Regions from separate parts of the Staphylococcus sp. CoH_129_LAB_1 genome, predicted to be linked through region 1. Evidence: predicted binding sites of a transcription regulator. Region 1 holds the regulator's gene; each other region holds the start of a gene.
What was found. Region 1 encodes CtsR, which represses protease genes until heat stress. Its sites were predicted from a motif close to ATGGTCAATAAAGGTCAAACA; they were not measured.
Positions count from the first base shown of each region.

Region 2: the regulator CtsR is predicted to act here: its motif matches at 2,089-2,109, upstream of clpB (ATP-dependent chaperone ClpB).
Region 3: the regulator CtsR is predicted to act here: its motif matches at 1,560-1,580, upstream of clpP (ATP-dependent Clp endopeptidase proteolytic subunit ClpP).

Region 1 covers NZ_JBXWKZ010000020.1:1,061-8,133, reverse strand. The annotation lists gene AC2FB1_RS07130 (ATP-dependent Clp protease ATP-binding subunit) at 1-1,429, opposite strand, end outside; gene AC2FB1_RS07125 (protein arginine kinase) at 1,445-2,452, opposite strand; gene AC2FB1_RS07120 (UvrB/UvrC motif-containing protein) at 2,445-3,008, opposite strand; gene AC2FB1_RS07115 (CtsR family transcriptional regulator) at 3,040-3,501, opposite strand; gene AC2FB1_RS07110 (NupC/NupG family nucleoside CNT transporter) at 3,656-4,870, shown strand; gene pdxT (pyridoxal 5'-phosphate synthase glutaminase subunit PdxT) at 4,906-5,460, opposite strand; gene pdxS (pyridoxal 5'-phosphate synthase lyase subunit PdxS) at 5,464-6,351, opposite strand; gene pdxR (MocR-like pyridoxine biosynthesis transcription factor PdxR) at 6,447-7,073, shown strand, end outside.
Region 2 covers NZ_JBXWKZ010000011.1:28,806-35,878, reverse strand. The annotation lists gene clpB (ATP-dependent chaperone ClpB) at 1-2,035, opposite strand, end outside; gene AC2FB1_RS04940 (acyltransferase family protein) at 2,326-4,140, opposite strand; gene AC2FB1_RS04935 (metal-sulfur cluster assembly factor) at 4,620-4,928, opposite strand; gene AC2FB1_RS04930 (Cof-type HAD-IIB family hydrolase) at 5,048-5,869, shown strand; gene AC2FB1_RS04925 (CoA-disulfide reductase) at 5,951-7,073, shown strand, end outside.
Region 3 covers NZ_JBXWKZ010000014.1:24,258-31,330, reverse strand. The annotation lists gene AC2FB1_RS05835 (TIGR01777 family oxidoreductase) at 1-678, shown strand, start outside; gene AC2FB1_RS05830 (hypothetical protein) at 696-878, shown strand; gene clpP (ATP-dependent Clp endopeptidase proteolytic subunit ClpP) at 928-1,515, opposite strand; tRNA gene AC2FB1_RS05820 (tRNA-Arg) at 1,691-1,762, shown strand; gene whiA (DNA-binding protein WhiA) at 1,834-2,778, opposite strand; gene AC2FB1_RS05810 (gluconeogenesis factor YvcK family protein) at 2,890-3,876, opposite strand; gene rapZ (RNase adapter RapZ) at 3,873-4,787, opposite strand; gene trxB (thioredoxin-disulfide reductase) at 4,943-5,884, opposite strand; gene AC2FB1_RS05795 (tetratricopeptide repeat protein) at 5,948-7,073, opposite strand, start outside.

The sequences.
Region 1 (7,073 bases):
CAATATTTTCTTTAGATAATGAAGTTGATTGTTCGCCTTGAGAAGTCTTCCATTCATTTTTAGCATCTTCATATTGTTTTTCAAGTTTTGATTGTTTATCTCTTAAATTAGCTGCATTTTCAAATTCTTGAGCGTGCACTGCAGCATCTTTTTCATTTTTAACTTTTTCAATTTCTTGTTCAATCTCTTTTAAATTGCTTGGTGTTGTGTGACTTTTTAGTCTTACTTTTGAACTTGCTTCGTCAATCAAATCGATTGCTTTATCTGGTAAGAAACGATCAGATACATAGCGGTTACTTAATTTAGCAGCCGCTTCCAGTGCTTCATCAGAAATATTAATACGATGGTGAGCTTCGTAGCGATCACGTAAACCTTTTAGAATAGCAACAGTATCTTCTACAGAAGGTTCATCAACTTGAATAGGTTGGAAACGACGTTCTAATGCAGCATCTTTTTCGATGTTTTTACGATATTCATCTAATGTTGTTGCACCAATGCATTGTAATTCACCACGTGCTAGCGCTGGTTTTAAAATATTAGATGCATCAATTGCACCTTCTGCACCACCAGCACCAACTAGTGTATGCAATTCATCAATGAATAAAATTACATTACCTGCATGATGGATTTCATCCATTACTTTTTTCAATCGTTCTTCGAATTCACCACGATATTTAGTACCTGCTACGACTGTTCCCATATCTAGTGACATTACACGTTTATTTTTTAGAGTTTCTGGCACTTCATTATTCACAATAGCTTGTGCAAGTCCTTCAGCAATAGCTGTTTTACCTACACCTGGCTCACCGATAAGTACAGGATTATTTTTAGTTCTACGGCTTAATACTTCAATAACACGTGTAATTTCTTTATCTCTACCCACAACTGGATCTAAAGTACCGTCTTTAGCAATAACAGTTAAATCTCGTGCTAATCCATCCAATGTAGGAGTGTTATTTGATTTATTTGCAGTTGCATTTTTAGTGTTCATTTCAGGACTGCCTAACGCTTTTACTACTTGTGCACGCGCTTTAGTAATATTTAAATCTAAGTTAGCAAATACACGTGCTGCTACACCTTCATTTTCACGAATTAGACCTAATAAAATATGTTCTGTACCTACAAAATTATGATGCAATTTTCTTGCCTCATCCATTGATAATTCAATGACTTTTTTAGCTCTTGGAGTATAGTGCAAAGTACCTGTATGTTCTTGTCCATGACCAATTAATTTTTCAACTTCTTCAATAACTCTATCTTCAGTAATATTAAAACTTTCAAGTACTTTAGCAGCAATACCTTCAGGTTCTTTCATTAATCCAAGTAATAAGTGCTCAGTACCAATATTTGAATGATTTAAACGAATTGCTTCTTCTTGTGCATGTGCTAATACACGTTGTGCACGTTCAGTTAATCTACCAAATAACATATCGTTTACAACCTCCTAATTTGTATGTTTTCTTAATATATTTGCCCGTTTTTCATTTACAGATACACTTTCATCTTCATCATTATATAAAAAGGCAGATTGGATACTTACCATTAATTCATTAAACTTAAAATTACTTAAATTTAAATATCCTAAATCTATACCTAACTTAATTTCACTTAATCTATATGATGCTTCTTCCATTGATATTATACGACTATTTTGCAATATACCTAATGAACGATAAATACGGTCAAGCGTTTCTAATTCACTATATCGTGTTAAACGTTCACGAATCTGCATTTCTTCATTAATAATTTGTTGAACTATTTCTGTAAGCTGGTCAATAATATCTTTTTCCGTCTTACCTAATGTAAGCTGATTTGAAATTTGATAAATATGACCATAAACTTGTGAACCTTCTCCATATATACCTCGAATTGTAAATCCAAAACGATTAATTGTTTGCGCAATACGATTCATACGTTTCATTATAGATAATCCAGGCAAATGAAGCATCACACTTGCTCGCATTCCTGTCCCAATATTTGTAGGACAAGTGGTTAAATAGCCTAAATCTTCATCAAAACTAATGTCTAATTGTTCATCAAGCATATCATCAATGTCTGAAGCCTTTTGATATAAATCTGTCAGCGATAAATCATTCCCCATTGCTTGAATACGTATATGATCTTCTTCGTTAATCATAATACTTAAGGATTCATCTTCATTTAATAGTACTGCTGAAGCTGGTTGTTTAATCAACTCTTTACTAATCAAATGCTTAGCTACTAATTTCATCTTACTTTGTTGGTCCATGGTATCTAAACGCATTAAAGATAAATTAGGTAGTGCATCTTGTACTTCATTGATTACTCTAAAACCTGCTTGTTCAGATGGAAACATTAAAGGATGAACATGATTTTCTAAGTTACGTGCTAAACGAATACGCGAAGACATTACAATGGGAGATTCATCTGTTTCTTTCATCCATTCACTAATATGTGCATCCATATCATTCATCATGTTCCATCTCACTTTCATGTTTCAAGGCTTTAATTTCATCTCTAATGACAGCTGCTTCTTCAAAATTTTGCTTTTCAATTAATATATTTAAGTAATTCGTTTTTTCTTCAATTTGTTTTTTTATTGCCAGTTTATGATGTGAAGAACGAGGCATCTTGCCTACATGTTCAAATTGTCCACCTTGTACTCGTCTTACAATATCAACAATATCCTCTTTAAATACTGCATAGCAATTTGCACATCCAAATTTACCAACATGAGCTATATCTTTCAATGTCATATTACATGTAGGACATCGTTTTTCTTCTTGAAATGCTACTTCATGAAAATTTAATCCGTGTTTAGTTGCTAAATGTTGTAAGATTTGTTTGACTACAAAGGCTTCTTCAATATCATCTTGGAACTCTGAATGTGACGCATCATGTTCTTGTTGGTTCCAAGGATGCTCTCCTTGAGCACATTCTGAACATACCCACTTTTCAGAAGTACCATCTTTACTTTTTACTGTGAGTTTAACCTCTGCTTCATTTAAATGACAATTTTCGCAAAGCACACATAGACACCTCGCTTTTCTTTATTATTTATTAATAGTAATTAATGATAGGTAATAATCGTTTGAGAATATTTGCCCTAATAATATCTCTAGAAACAACATCCATTGATAGTGTTTCACGATCAATAATCACTTGAATCATTCTTGCTTCTCTTTCACTAATTAATCCTTTTTCCAACAAACCGTCAATTATATAATATGCTTGTTGTTGAGATATTGAAGGACCTATTAATTGCAATAGATGATTAATATAACCCGTTGCATCTTTATTTTCAATTTTTGTGATTCGGATATATCCTCCGCCACCACGTTTACTTTCTATTTCATAACCATGTTCATTCGTAAATCTTGTTTTGATAACATAGTTAAGTTGAGAAGGCACACAATCAAAACGTTGAGCAATATTTGCTCTTTGAATTTCTACCACATCTTTATTACTTTCTTCAAATAATTGTTTAATGTATTGTTCTATGATGTCAGACATGTTGTGCATGATTTACCACCTCTTTTGACCTTCTTTGACTATATTATATGGGCAACTTTGACCTTTTTCAACCAATTTGTTTTTTAAATTTAAAATTATTGGTGTTACTTCTATTATTTTATTGTATTATATAAGATAAAGAGAATTTTAAAGGAGTAGAATTATGCATATTCTTATTGGGATTATTGGGATTATTGTCTTTTTAGCGCTAGCATTTTTATTTAGCTCAGACAAAAAGAATGTTCGTTGGCACTATGTTGGATTATTGCTAATTATCCAACTTATATTCGCATTTATTCTTTTGAAAACAACTGCTGGTATTACAATTATTGGTGGTATTTCAAATGGATTTAATTACTTATTACAAAAAGCTGCTGAAGGAGTTAACTTTGTTTTTGGAGGATTTAAATTTGTAGATCCAAAAAATCCACCTTTCTTCTTTAGTGTCTTATTACCAATCGTATTTATTTCAGCATTAATTGGTATTTTACAATATACTAGAATTCTTCCATGGATTATTAATGTATTAGGGTTCTTAATTTCTAAAATTAATGGTATGGGGCGTTTAGAATCATATAATGCAGTAGCAGCTGCGATTCTTGGACAATCTGAAGTGTTTATTTCATTAAAACAACAATTACCATACATTCCTAAACAACGTTTATATACTTTAACTGCTTCTGCAATGTCTACTGTATCTGCATCTATTATCGGTGCATATTTTACATTGATTGAACCTAAATACGTTGTTACGGCGGTTGTATTAAACTTATTTGGTGGTTTCATTATTGCTTCTATTATTAACCCTTATAAAGTTAATGAAGAAGATGATAAATTGCTAGTGGATGAATCAGAAACTAAAAAACAATCTTTTTTTGAAATGTTAGGTGAATATATTTTAGATGGTTTCAAAGTAGCAGTTATCGTTGGTGCAATGTTAATTGGCTATATTGCAATCATTGCTTTATTAAATGGCCTTGTAAGTGGTATTTTTAGTTTAATTTCTGGCGGAGCAATTAAATGGGATTTCCAAACGTTAATTGGTTTTGTATTTGCGCCATTTGCTTTCTTAGCTGGTGTACCTTGGCACGATGCAGTTAAGTCAGGTTCAGTTATGGCAACAAAACTATTATCTAATGAATTTGTTGCCATGCAATCACTTGGAAGCTTGAAGGGCCTCTCTGAGCATGCAAAAGGTATTACTTCTGTATTCCTAGTTTCATTTGCTAACTTTAGTTCTATCGGTATTATTTCTGGCGCGATTAAATCACTTAACTCTGAAAAAGGTGATGTCGTAGCACGTTTCGGCATTAAGTTACTATTCGGTGCAACACTTGTATCGTTTATTTCAGCTGCTATCGCTGGATTCTTCATTTAATAAGAAAAAGCTTGAGACCAAAGTCTCAAGCTTTTTTATTTAATCATATGTTCAATAAAATACTGAGTTATGCGATAGTCATCTGTTAATTCTGGATGGAAGGATACTCCTAAGTATTTTCCTTGCTTAACAGCTACTATTTTATCATTAATATAACTTAGTATTTCTACATTATTTTCCACACTAACAATATGTGGCGCTCTTATAAAGACACCTTCTATATCTTTAGCAATACCTTTAATGTCTAACTCAGCTTCAAAACTGTCTACTTGTCTACCAAAGGAATTACGTGCAACAGTAATATCTAATTTTTTTAGATATCCTGTCTCACTTTCTACATTTTTTGCAAGCACTATAAGACCAGCGCAAGTTCCAAACATTGGCAAATCGGATTGTTGTAATTTTTCTTTAAAACCATATAAATCCATAAGTCTTCTTAAAGTTGTAGATTCGCCACCAGGGAGAATCAGACCATCAATTTCATCTAATTGTTCCACTTTCTTAACTGCTATACCTTCGTGACCACTTAATTCAATGTGACGAATGTGTTCACGTACTGCACCTTGTAACGCTAATACACCAATCTTCATAAATTACCAACCACGCTCTTGCATACGTTCTTCTAATGAAATTTTATTTATATCTAAGCCTTTCATTGCAGTTCCTAATTCAGCTGCTAATTTTCCAATTAATTCATAATCTTGATAATGAGTTGTAGCTTGAACAATGGCTTTTGCAAATTTTTCTGGATCTTCAGATTTAAAAATACCTGAACCTACAAATACCCCGTCAGCACCTAATTCCATCATTAAAGCAGCATCTTGAGGTGTTGCTACACCACCAGCTGCAAAGTTTACCACTGGCAAGCGACCAGCTTCTTTAATTTGCTTTAATACATCGTATGGTGCACCTAATTCTTTAGAATAAGTCATAATTTCGTCATCATTCATTACAGTTAGACGACTTACTTCTGAATTAACTTTTCTCATATGACGTACAGCTTCTACAATGTTACCTGTTCCAGGTTCTCCTTTAGTACGTAACATAGCTGCACCTTCACCAATACGTCGCGCTGCTTCTCCTAAATTACGGCAACCACATACAAAAGGTACAGTAAATTGATCTTTTCTTAAGTGAAATTCTTCATCTGCCGGAGTAAGAACTTCAGATTCATCAATATAGTCTACACCCATAGCTTCTAACACACGTGCTTCTGTAATATGTCCAATACGTGCTTTAGCCATTACTGGAATTGAAACAGCATTCATTACTTCTTCAACAATTTTAGGATTTGCACTACGTGCTACACCCCCAGCTGCTCTAATATCAGATGGTACGCGTTCTAAAGCCATAACAGCTACTGCTCCAGCTTCTTCTGCGATTCTAGCTTGTTCAGCATTAACAACATCCATAATGACGCCGCCTTTTTGCATTTCAGCCATACCGCGTTTAACTCTTTCAGATCCTACAATTTTAGACATTTATAAAACCCCTTTTCAATTGATTAAATTTATTTTAAAGTATAAACTGATGTTTAAAAAGGTACAATTTTAATAAAAATTTAGGGGTCAGATTTATGCCGAAGAAAAAATCATTATATATTTCTTTGTATGAAAAGCTAAAAAAACAAATTATTGAAGGCGTATATGAATCAAATGATAAATTCCCATCAAAAAGACAATTGAGTGAACATTTATCACTTAGTCATACTACAATTGAGCATGCCTATCAGTTACTTTTAGACGAAGGGTTTATATATTCAAAACCGCGTTCAGGTTATTATGTTTCAGAAATACAATCATTGCCAGTAACAAATAGTTATCCAGAGATAAATAATATATTAGAGATTGATAAAGCTACACAAGAAAATACTTATCAGTATCAATTCAATTTAGCTGAAATTGATGCTGAACATTTTCCTAACCATTTATTTAAAAGATATGCTAAAGAGGCATTTGAAAAAGATCAAATCGAACTTTTGAGCAAAGGAAGTGTTCAAGGGGAATTTAACTTAAGACAACAAATTTCTCATTATTTATTTAATAGTAGAGGAGTGTCTTGTCATCCAAATCAAATTATCATTGGCTCTTCAACTGAGCAATTATTAAATATAGTCACTGACTTATTAAAAGATTCATCATTTATTATAGAGCAACCTAGTTATCCACCCATTAAACATGTGCTAGATAAGCATAGAATAAGT
Region 2 (7,073 bases), on a different contig from region 1:
GTAGAATAACTGAATATGGATTACGTCTTACCGCTTCAGTTAATTGGCCACCTTCATCATGACCTACATAACCTGGAGGGGCACCAATTAATCTAGAAACTGAGTGTTTTTCCATATATTCACTCATATCAATACGAATCATATGTTTTTCAGAGTCGAATAATGATGAAGCAAGTGATTTAGCTAATTCTGTTTTACCTACACCAGTTGGACCTAAGAATAAGAAACTACCTATTGGACGATTAGGATCTTTTATGCCTGCACGTGCTCTCACTACAGCATCTGACACAAGATCTACCGCTTTATCTTGTCCTACGACACGTTCGTGTAAGATATCACTTAAGTTTAATAATTTTTCTCTTTCTGTTTCGACTAATTTAGAAACTGGAATACCTGTCCATTGACTTACAATGTCTCCAATTTCCTCATCAGAAACAACTTCACGAATCATGCGTTCGTTATCGCCTTGTTCATCATGGAAAGCTTCTTCGTATTCTTTTAATTCTCTTTCTAATTGTGGAATAGTGCCATATTGTAATTCTGCCGCTTTTTCATAATTACTTTCTGTTTGAGCATCTTCTAATGCTTGACGACTACGATCTAATTCAGCACGTTTTTCTTGAACTTTCGCGATTTTTTCTTTTTCTTGTTCTACACGAGATTGTAATGACGCTTGTTTTTCTTTTTCATTTGAAAGTTCTTCTTGCAATTCTTCTAATCGATGTTTACTTGCATTATCTGATTCATTTTTTAATGCACTTTCTTCAATCTCTAATTGCATAACACGACGATTAACTTGGTCTAATTCAGTTGGATTTGATCCCATTTCTGTTCTGATAGTCGCACATGCTTGATCGACTAAATCTATTGCTTTGTCTGGTAAGAATCGATCAGTAATATAACGATCTGATAATTCTGCTGCTGCTACTAATGCGCGGTCTTGAATACGTACGCCATGGTACACTTCATAGCGTTCTTTTAAACCACGTAAGATAGAAATTGTATCTTCTACGTCTGGTTCACTTACACCTACTTTTTGGAATCGACGTTCAAGCGCTGAATCTTTTTCAATGTATTCTCTATATTCATTTAATGTTGTAGCACCGATACAATGCAACTCACCACGAGCTAGCATTGGTTTTAACATGTTACCTGCATCCATTGCACCATCTGTTTTACCAGCACCAACTAACATATGAATTTCATCGATAAATAAGATAATACGTCCATCTGATTCTTTCACTTCTTTAAGTACTGCTTTAAGACGTTCTTCAAATTCACCTCTAAATTTAGCACCAGCAACTAGTGCACTTAAATCTAGTTCAAATATTGTTTTATCTAATAATGATTCAGGTACGTCTTTACGTACAATACGTTGTGCCAATCCTTCTACTATTGCAGTTTTACCTACACCAGGCTCACCAATTAATACTGGGTTATTTTTAGTTTTACGGCTTAAAATTCGAATGGTATTACGAATCTCTTCATCTCTACCAATAACTGGGTCCATTTTTCCTTGGCGAACTTCTTCTACTAAATCTCTTCCATATTTTTCTAAAGCTTCATAATTTACTTCTGGGTTTTGTGAAGTCACGTGATTTCCCCCTCTAACTTTAGTAATAATTTCTTTAACTACGTCTATTTTATTTCCTACAAATTGTTTTGTTGTTTCATCAATATCCATAGCAGCACGTAAAATATGTTCCATTGAAATATATTCATCTTCATATTCTTTCATATATGACTCAGCTTTATTTAACAATTCGTTTGCTTTTGAGCCAATATATTGCCCATATTGAACATTATCTCCTTGTACTGATGGATAGTGTTTTAATTTTTCACTATACGCTTGATTTAATTTATCAGTATCTATATTTGCACGTTCTAAAATACTTTTAAACAAGCTTTCGTCTTCTTCTAAAGTTCCCTTTAATATTGCTTCAATTTCAATATTTTGTAATTTATTTTCTTTACTAAATTCAATTGCTTTTTGCAAAGCTTCTTGTACTTTATAAGTCATTTGATTAATATCCAAATTTATTCACCCCTACTTAATGAATAAAAGTACGGTCAAATACTTCTTTTTTGACTTTGACTTTCTTTGACCTTAATTATATTATAGACCCTATTTACTGATTAATCAACAATTTTATTCAACTTTTTAACAATTTAATAAATACTATCATATCAAGCTTTCATAAATGTTTCACTCATTATTTAACACATAACTTTATTATTCAAACATAGTAATATTACATTTTTCTTAAAGTCAAAAAAGGGACTAACTTTGTGAGCCTCCTCAACTAGTTAATCCCTTTTAATTATTTATTTTTTAGTTATATTTTTAATTATTTCGTCCGATAATGCTTGTACACCACTATTTTCTAAGTGAACACCATCAGATGCAAAATATTCAGTGTGACCAGCAGATCGTTTATACCAATCTACTAAAACAACGTTTTTATGTCGTTTAGCTGCGTCTGCAAATTGTTTATTTACATTATCTTGCCAGCTTCTCGGTACTCTCGTATTAACTAAATATATTTTTGCTTTACCAAATTTACTAATAAGTTGGTCAAGCTCATCTTGAGTAAAATCGCCGTTTGTACCAAGTTCTAATACCACTTGATCTGACGATTTATTATAATTAGTGTAATTATTTGCAACTGTCAACGCTTCTTGTAAGTGACGACCTACTTTACCATCTATAGTTGCTTTAGGAACTTGAGATTTAAATTGTTCACCAATATCTACCATAACTGAATCACCAATAAGTAATGGACTAATATTTGTATATACTTTATCTTTTTTCTCACTCTTACTTGTTTGTCCATTTAACTTAATATTTTCACCAGGCATCAGGTTGACTAAATATTTATCGGCAGTACTTGTATTAAAACTATTTACTTTATTTGCAATCTCATCTTTTCCAAATCGATCAAATGCACCCATAAATATTAATAGTAATGGAATCAAAGCTACTATTGTAACTATTGTTCTTATAAATTTAGGTGTACGTAATCGATCAAAAGAAAATGCTCTTAACCCTTCACGTCTAAATGGCGTTTCAATATAACGATAAGATAATTCCGCAAATAACACAGTCAATATCATATCTAAGAGATACACATATATTGGTAATTGACCATCAACAAAATGTATATGTAGAAAACTAATGACAGCAAAATGCCATAAATATAAACTATATGATCGTTTTCCGATATACACTAACAAAGGATGCCCTAGAACTTTAGCAATCATTGTAGATGGATGAACGACACTTGCAATAACAAATAATGTCATTAAAGATATCAAATAAAATCCACCATTATATATCCAATCGCTATCGTCATTAACTGTAAAGAATAAAATAATTAAGATAAGTAGACTACCTATACCAATACCATCTATTGCACGACGTAATATTTGTGGCGGATTAGCTTTTAATTTAAATGGTGGCCAAATAAATGCTAATATAACGCCCAATAATAAAGTTTGTAAACGTGTGTCTGTTCCAAAATAAACACGTGAATATCCCACATTTGGTTGTGATATAATGATCATTTCTAATAAAGAGGCCAATGATACAATCCAAAATATAAGTGTCACATTCCGATATTTTTTAATCGTAAGTAATAATATCACCAAAATAAATGGGAAAAATAAATAAAATTGTTCTTCGATAGCAAGAGACCATAAATGTTTAAGAGGCATGAATGAAAATTGTTCAAAATAGTTAACATCTTTAGCAATATACCACCAATTTGAAACATAAAATAGCGCTGCAATAATATCATGTTTAACTCTTACAATTTGTTGAGGTTCAAATAATAAGGTCGCAATACCTACCGTTATCAATAAAGCTATCACTGCTGGCAATAAACGTTTTATACGTCTAATCCAAAATTGTCTGAGATTAATAATACCTTTTTCTTCATACTCTTTCATAAGTAAACTAGTAATTAAGTATCCTGAAATGACGAAAAAGGTATCGACACCAATAAAACCACCAGTAAGCCATTTTCTATTTAAATGATATATAATGATGCCTAATACGGCAATTGCTCTTAGACCATCTAAACCAGGCATATAACGCATTTTTGTTTTTTCATGCACGCCCTTTTCTAAATTTTGTTTCATTGTTCACATTCTTTCCCTACTAAATAATAAATTCATTAGATATAAAAGCACTAAAATCAGAATAACAATAAAGTTAATTATAGAAATTTATATGTATGATTGGTCATTCTATAGTTTATGAATTTAAATACACTGTATAATATGATTTTGTGTTTTATACTAAGTTGACTGACAATTGATATACAATTAAATAAAATATAAATTCATTTTCATTGATTAATTCTTAATTGTTGAAAATTATACTTTTCTTAAGGCATAAGTCTTATGTATTGTAGTATAACCTAGAAGTAAATTCAATTTATATTACAATTATGTCATTTCTTTTTTACTCATCTAAGATAAAATTGTCACATTCTTATATATATATTAAAAAACAAGAGAGTAGAAGAAAATTTATCCCCCTACTCTCTATTAAATATTGAGTCTAGTTCTTAAAATAAACTACTTTATATCATTAATGATGACAAAATCGCTTAAATTTATCCAACACCTAATGCGATTTTAGCATATCTAGACATCATGTCTTTATTCCATGGAGGATTCCAAACAATATTAACTTCTGTATCTTGAATCTCTGGAATTTCGGCTAAGACTGTCTTAATTTGATCAATGATTTGTGGTCCAAGTGGACAACCCATAGATGTAAGTGTCATTTCGACAGTACATAATCCTTCATCATCAACATTTACTTTATATACTAAACCTAAATTAACAATATCTATACCTAATTCAGGGTCAATTACCATTTCTAAAGCGCCAAGGATACTATCTTTTAATGCTTCTTCCATTAGTATCACCTCTCAATACTTATCTTTACACTAATATATCAAATATCCGACAAAACGCCAATAAAATGCTATGATACAACTAAAATAATATTTATGAATCGTAATACAAGGAGATATTTATGAAACCTTATTTAATTTGTTTAGATTTAGATGGAACTTTATTAAATGATAATAAAGAAATTAGTAATTATACCAAAAAAGTTTTAACATCCTTACAAAAACAAGGTCATTACTTAATGATTGCCACTGGACGTCCTTATCGCGCAAGCCAAATATATTATCATGGACTTAACATGGATACACCTATTGTTAATTTTAATGGTGCATACATACACCATCCAAAAGCAGATGATTTTGAAACAAAACATGAGGTACTAGATGTAGATATCGCCAGAAGTATTATAGAAGCACTTCAAAAAGAAAATGTAACAAACCTTATTGCTGAAGTTAGAGACAGTGTCTTTATCAATAATCACGATCCTCGATTATTTGAAGGTTTTTCAATGGGTAATCCCAAAATTCAAACAGGCAATTTATTAGAGAAACTTGATGAGTCTCCAACTTCTATATTAGTCGAAGCTGAAGAAGTCAATATCGCACGTATTAAACAGATGTTAACACGCTTTTATGCTGAAAATATTGAACATCGTCGTTGGGGCGCTCCTTTTCCTGTTATTGAAATTGTAAAACGAGGCATTAATAAAGCTCGTGGTATTGACTATGTTAAATCATATTTAAATATAGATTCTTCCAATATTATCGCATTTGGAGATGAAGATAATGATATAGAAATGATTAAATATGCTCAATATGGAATCGCTATGGACAATGGATTAGATGAATTAAAACATATTGCTAATCATGTCACTTACTCCAATAATGAAGATGGGATTGGACGCTATCTAAATGAATTTTTTAAACTAGAAATACCTTATCAATAATAAAATTGTAAAACTTAAAATGAGGTTCTAAAGAATATAATTATATCTCATTTGTTTACTTCAGAGTTACGGAGGATATTTATGTCTAAAATTATTGTAGTTGGTGCAGTTGCTGGTGGTGCAACATGTGCAAGTCAGATTCGTCGTTTAGATAAAGAAAGTGACATTATCATTTTTGAAAAAGATCGAGATATGAGTTTTGCTAATTGTGGTCTACCTTACTATATTGGTAATCTCGTTTCTGATCGTCATAAAATATTGCCTATTACACCCGACACTTTTAAAGAAAAGAAAAATATTGTAGTTAAAACACATCACGAAGTAATTGAAGTAAATGATCAACAACACATCGTACGTGTATTAAATCATCGAACTGGCGAAACATTCTATGAAACTTATGATAAGTTAATATTAAGTCCTGGTGCTAGTGCAAATACTCTTGGATTTACTAATGATTTTATTTTCACTTTAAGAAATGCAGAAGATATGGACCAAATTGATCAATATATCACCCATCATAAAGCTAAGCGTGCCTTAGTTGTCGGTGCTGGATACATTTCATTAGAGGTATTAGAAAATCTTTATCAACGTGGTCTTGATGTGACATGGATTCATCGTTCAGATAAAGTCAATAAATTAATGGACCAAGATATGAATGCAGTTATTTTTAGTGAAATCGAAAAAAGAAACATTTCATATAGACTAAATGAAGAAATTGAATCTATTCAACATCACACTGTTTATTTTAAATCTGGGATAAACGAAGACTTCGATATTATTATTGAAGGTATAGGAACTCATCCTAATTCATCATTTTTACGTTCTTCAAATATTCACTTAGACAAAAATGGTTTTATCCCTGTTGATGACTGTTTTAAAACAAATATACCTAATATTTATGCTTTAGGTGATGTCATCACCTCGCATTATCGTCATGTAAATATGTTTGCTCAAGTACCTCTAGCTTGGGGCGCTCACCGTGCAGCAAGTATTATAGCAGAGCAACTCTCAGGTAAAAAGACGATTACATTTAAAGGTTTTTTGGGTTCAAATATTGTGAAATTTTTTGACTATACTTTTGCGAGTGTAGGAATCAAACCTGAAGAATTGAATCAATTTAATTATGAGATGGTTGAGATTAATTCAGGTGCACACGCCGGATATTACCCAGGTAATACACCATTACACTTACGAGTCTACTTTA
Region 3 (7,073 bases), on a different contig from region 1:
TGGACATCTTCTTATAAACAAACGATTATGACAAGTCGTATTCAGTCGACTGAGTCTTTAGTTTATTTATTTGAACAACGAACGCATAAACCTGAAGTACTTTTTAATGCGAGTGCCATGGGTTATTATCCTCCTAGTTCATATCGAACTTACACAGAACAATATCAAACACTTCCGTTTGATTTCCTATCAGATGTCGTTTATCAATGGGAACGATTTGCTCATCGTTTTGAAAATTTTGGTACACGTGTCGTATTAGGAAGATTTAGTATGATTTTATCTTCTGAAGGAGGCGCACTTCAAACAATGAAATTACCTTATAAATTCTATGTAGGAGGCAAATTAGGTTCTGGCCGTCAATGGTATTCATGGATTCATATAGATGATTTAGTACGTGCGATTTTATTTACAATTGACGAACCAAAAGCTAAAGGTCCTTTTAATATGGCGTCTCCAATTCCTGAACGCCAAAATTTATTTGGATATACACTTGGACGTACTATGCATAAACCACATGAAACATGGGTGCCATCATTAATTATGCGTGCTGTACTAGGAGAAATGTCAACAGTAGTTCTTGATACTCAAAAAGTCTTACCTAATAAATTAGAAGCATTAGGTTTTAATTTTAGATATAATAATTTAAAAGTTGCACTTGAAGACTTAATTAACGAATAGTAATTGGAGATTTAGTAATGAATGACAATAAATTAACGTATATCCTACTTCTTATTGCTAGTATATTTTTAATTTTAAATGGCGTCTTTGCTTTCGAAAAAAATATCACTATGATACTTTTATCTTTTTTATTTATTATTGTAGGTTTAATACTAGGTTTTGTAGCTATACAATATCTATTAAAAACTATAAAATCATAAAAAAGGAAGAGCATCAATGCTCTTCCTTTTTACGTATTAAAAAATTAATTTACATATCTTCAGGTTGCATTACTTGATCAATTAAACCATATTCTTTTGCTTCATCAGCAGTTAAGAAATTATCACGATCAGTATCTTTTTGAATTTTTTCAATGCTTTGACCTGTACGTTCAGCTAAAATACGATTTAATTTTTCACGTGTTTTTAAAATATGATTAGCAGCAATTTCGATTTCTGTTGCTTGTCCTTGAGCGCCACCTAATGGTTGATGGATCATAACTTCAGCATTTGGTAATGCAAAACGTTTACCTTTTGCACCTGCTGCTAATAAGAATGATCCCATTGAAGCAGCCATACCAATACAAATTGTTTGTACATCTGGCTTAATATGTTGAATTGTATCGTAAATCGCAAATCCTGCTGTTACACTACCACCTGGAGAGTTAATATATAAATAAATATCTTTTTCAGAATCTTGAGCTTGTAAGAATAATAATTGTGATACAATTGAATTTGCAACGTTATCATCAATTGCTGAGCCTAACATGATAATGCGGTCTTTTAATAGACGAGAATAAATATCATATGCGCGTTCACCGCGATTTGTTGTTTCAATAACTGTAGGAATTAAATTCATTATATTTCCTCCTTGTAATTAACTGTTATATTTATTTTACAATAAAAGTCAAAAATGGTCAAAAATATTACCTTCATATTCATTTGACGTTTCTCTTTATATTTTTATACACTATTCATATATTCAAATTGTACTGTTAATTATACGTTTAGTACAGAAATTAGTTTTTAATATACTCCTCGTAGTGTAATGGATAGCACGTAAGATTCCGGTTCTTAAAATAGAGGTTCGATTCCTCTCGAGGGGGCTAATGATTATTAAAAAATAGGGTGAAACGTTATATGATTGTTTCATCCTATTTTTTAAAACATTTTAATTTTATAATTCGATTTTCTCTCCACTTCGAATTTTATCAGCCAATTCATTTAATTTTCTTAAGCGATGATTTACTCCTGATTTAGATATAGGCCCATTTGATACCATTTCTCCTAATTCTTTTAAAGAAATTTCTTGATGTTCTATTCGTAATTTTGCAATTTCTCTTAAACGATCAGGCAAGTTATCTAAACCTATTTCTTCGTCAATTAATTGAATGCTTTGTACTTGCTTCATAGCTGCACTCACGGTTTTATTTAAATTAGCAGTTTCACAGTTCACTAGTCTATTGACAGAATTTCTCATATCTCTCACTATTCTTACATCTTCAAATTTTAATAGAGCTTGGTATCCCCCTATCAAACTTAAAAACTCAGAAATTTTTTCCGCTTCTTTCAAATAAGAGATACTCCCTTTTTTTCGTTCTAAATGCTTAGCATTCAATCCATAGCTATTCATTAGTTTAGTTAATCCTTCAGCATGTCCTTCATATTGAGAAAAAATTTCTAAATGATAGGAAGAGGTTTCCGGATTATTTACTGATCCACCCGCTAAAAATGCGCCTCTTAAATAGCTCCTACGCATCTCATCATCTTTAATCATACTCGCATCAATATCATGAACAAAAATACCATTTTTTAAAATACCTAATTCATCAAGTATTTCTTTAGCGCGTACCTTTGTACGACAAATATAGATATTATTCTTTTTTAATTTCATTTTTTTTCGTACTAATATTTCTACTTCTACATTAAAAATTCGCTTAATTAATGAATATATCCTTCGAGCCGTAGTCGCATTTTCAGTTTGAACATTAATTACAAATTGTTGATTAGATAAACTGAGTGCGCCGTTCATCCGAATCAAAGCGCTAAGTTCAGCCTTAGCATTACTTTCATCAACTTCAATACGGGTCAATTCATTTTTCATATCTGATGCAAAACTCATTGATATCGCCTCCTTTTCTCATCATCATTATTATATGTAATTAACATCTCAAAATATATGAAACTCTATATCAAATTATTTTTAAATTCATTAAAATTTAATACATTTAATTTATTTTTTAGGTTTAAATTGAATTGTACTTGTTAATTCAAGTGCTAAATCATATACAAGTTGAGCAAGAACCTTTGTATTATGACGAACAAGTACTTTATCATAAACCTCTACAAGATTTTTAGAAGTAATAATTTTAATATTATTTTCTGTTAATTTTATTTTATTCGTATTTACAGGATGAGCATTACGTTCTTTATATCGTTGAAGAATCTGTTCATCAAATGCATCATTACTACAAATAACATAATCAATAAATGGTTCTCCAGCATGTTGATGAATAGCTTTAATATGATCGTAGACATCATAATCATTTGTTTCTCCAGGTTGAGTCATAATATTAGAAATATATAATTTTGGTGCTTGTGAACTTAATATTGCTTTAGAAATACCTTCAATACACAAATTTGAAATTACACTCGTATATAGTGAACCAGGACCTAGAACAATTAAATCCGCTTCTTGTAAAGCATCAATAGCTTCCTGCATGGGTTCTACATTAGATGGTTCTAAATAGACACGTCGAATTTTTTTGTTTTTTTTAGGTATTTTAGATTCACCTTTAACAATCTCACCATCTTCTAATACCGCATTTAACATAACGTTAGTATTGGTAGATGGAATCACTTTTCCTTTAATGTTTAAAATTTTACTTAATTCTTTCACTGCATGACCAAAGTCATTTTTTATATTTGTGAGTGCTGCAAGTAATAAATTACCTAATGAGTGACCTTCAATTTGATGTTCTTCAAAACGATACTGAAATAATTCTTCTAGAATAGGTTCCGCATCACTTAGCGCTGCAATGACATTTCTAATATCTCCTGGAGCAGGAATAGACATTTCATCTCTAATTTTACCTGTACTACCGCCATCATCTGCAACTGTAACAATAGCAGTGATATCTATTGGATATTCTCGTAACCCTCTAGCTAGTACTGAGAGTCCCGTGCCTCCTCCGATTAGTACTACTTTCAACTGTTTCATTTCTTCACGCCACTTTCAATATGTGCATCTCTATGATGAACATACACATTATAATCAAATATATCATTTAACTCTTCTCCGATACGCTTAGCTAAGGCTACAGAGCGATGTTGTCCTCCTGTACAGCCTATTGCAATAACCAGTTGTGATTTACCTTCTTTTTTATAACCTGGAATCATAAAAATAAGTAGGTCCATTAATTTTTCAAAGAAAGTTTCAGTTTCTTTCCATTTCATCACATAATTATAAACAGGTTCATCTTCTCCAGTCATTGGTCTCAAGTCTTCTACATAATATGGATTAGGTAAAAAGCGTACATCAAATACTAAATCAGCATCTTTTTGAATACCATGTTTAAATCCAAAACTAGTTACATTAATACTAAATGAATTTATTTTTTCATCGGCGAAACGACATTTGATTCTTTCTTTTAATTCTTTAGGCTTTAACTCTGTAGTGTCAATAGTGTAGTTCGCTATTGACCTAATATTTGAAAGCAATTGTTGTTCTTCGAGAATAGAATCAATTAAAGACATTTGTCCATTTTGATTTAAAGGGTGCGCTCTACGTGATTCTTTATATCTAGAAATTAATTTTTCAGTTGTAGCTTCTAAAAACATAACATCTACAATCACATCATTACGCGTTTTAATTGCATCAATTTCATCCACAAGTGATTTAAATAACTCTTTACCTCTTAAGTCAATGGCAATTGCTACTTTTTGAAGTGACGGATTACCTTGTTCCATTAATTCCACCAATTTAGGTAGTAATATAGGTGGTAAATTATCTACACAGAAAAAACCAATATCTTCTAAACATTGAATAACTAATGATTTACCAGCACCAGACAGTCCTGTAACAACTAATAGTTCACTTTTACTCATTTCATCATTTATTTGATTAACCATTCTAAGCACCATCCATTTAAGCGTACATATATTTATATAACATCATAGCATATATTTTTATCTTAATAACAATTTGTATCAACTGTTGCTACTAAGAAAAAAGCTAGCAATAATTCTTCTATAAAGAAGTAATTATTCTAGCTTTAATCAATGCCTTAAGCTTCCTCTTTGTCTTTTAACTCTTCAATATAATCAATTGCACTTTGTGCAGCAATACTACCATCACCAGTAGCAGTTACGATTTGACGTAATCCTTTATCTCTCACATCTCCAGCAGCAAAAATTCCTGGTACAGAAGTAGTCATATCATCTTTTGTAATAATATAGCCCATATCATTTGTAATACCCAAATTATTAAATGGCGCAGTTAAAGGTTTCATACCAATGTAAATAAATACACCGTCTGCATCTAACGTTTGTTCAGAAGCATCTTTTGTTGAAACTAAGGTTACAGAACCTACTTTTCCATCTTGTTCATTAATTGATTTCAATGTATGACTCCAAATAAAATCAATTTTTTCATTTTTAAAGGCACGATCTTGTAGAATTTTTTGGGCTCTTAATTCATCTCTACGATGAACAATTGTTACTTTGTCAGCGAATTTAGTAAGAAATGCGCCTTCTTCTACCGCTGAATCGCCCCCTCCAATAACAAATATATTTTTATTTTTAAAGAATGCACCATCACATACTGCACAATAACTTACACCACGGCCGCCTAATTCTTGTTCACCCGGTACACCAATTTTTTTATATTCTGCACCTGTTGAAATAATCACTGCTCTAGCTGTTATTGTTTTATTTCCTAGATTAATCACTTTATGATCGCCATTATCTTCAATTGATTTAATATCTCCATATTGATAAGAAGCGCCAAACTTTTTCGCATGTTCAAACATTTTTGTAGATAAATCAGGGCCCGTAATCATTTCAAAACCTGGGAAATTTTCAACTTCTTCCGTATTTGCCATTTGTCCTCCAGGCATTCCACGTTCAATCATCACTGTGCTTAGGTTTGCACGTGATGCATAAACTGCAGCAGTCATTCCAGCTGGTCCAGCCCCAATTATCGCAACATCAAAATCTACTTCGTTCATTTTTATGCCTCCTACGTTTATATTAATATGCGCATTATATAGTATTATTTTCATTTCATAAATTTATATGCTCAATAGTTTATCAATTGCATTATCTAATTTATATCTTGTAGTATCAAAAATTTCAATAATTTTCTTTTTAGTTATATGTTTTTTGTAGTAACGATAATATAAATAAACATGTGCTGCAATATATCTATTTAATTCTTTAAAATTAACACCGTCAGCGATTAAAGCTTCTCCTTTATCAATCCAACTGACAAATAATTCTGTATCAAACGATAGTTCTTCAACATCGTAGATTTTCTTTAAACCTCTATGAATAAAGTCAAGCTTATTTAAATGTAAACCTTGAACTAAATAAGTTAAATATAATTTTTCATAGTCATTCATATTTTCTAATACTGCCCAAATATCTTCGGTCATTAGTATTTCTTTTCCATTTAGCTGATTTAATAAAAATACGCCATATAATCTATAATGACTATCGTCATCTAATAATAAAGGTAATATTTTTTGTTCAAATTTATATTTACTTTCTTCTAATACCCATGGTGCATAACCCACATCTACTTCAGAAATTTGTAATAATTTATCCCAAAATAATTTACTTTGTTCTTTATTTCCTAAGTAATAATAATTGTAACTTAAAGCATTAAACATTTGAATTGAGACAAATTTACCTTTCTTATATAAAGGATATAAAAGTTGTTGAGACGCTTTGTACTGTTTAAGATAACTTAGTACAATACCTAATTTAAAGCTTTCGTCTTCATTCATCGGTATCACTTTATTTAATATTTTTATATATTTGTGATACTTCTCTGTTTCATTGGTATTATACAATAGCAACGTATAATGACATAATGCATGTACATCCGAATTATCTTCAGCAAGCAATGTTTCAAATAATTCTTTAGCGATCTCATATTCACTTAAATAAAGATAACACATTGCTAGTAAATTTCTAATAACGCGATGCGACTGTATATCATCGTTTTGTTTTAAAATATAGGTTCGTGCTTCTTGTAAACGTCCTTGACCGAATAAATATTGAAATAATAATTGAACTGCAAATAATTGTGCTTCCTTTTCAATTTTATTTTCTTCAACATATGACACTTCGAACATTTTTTCTAATTCTTCTCTAAAAGAATAATCATTTGATAAAACTACATAATTAATACCA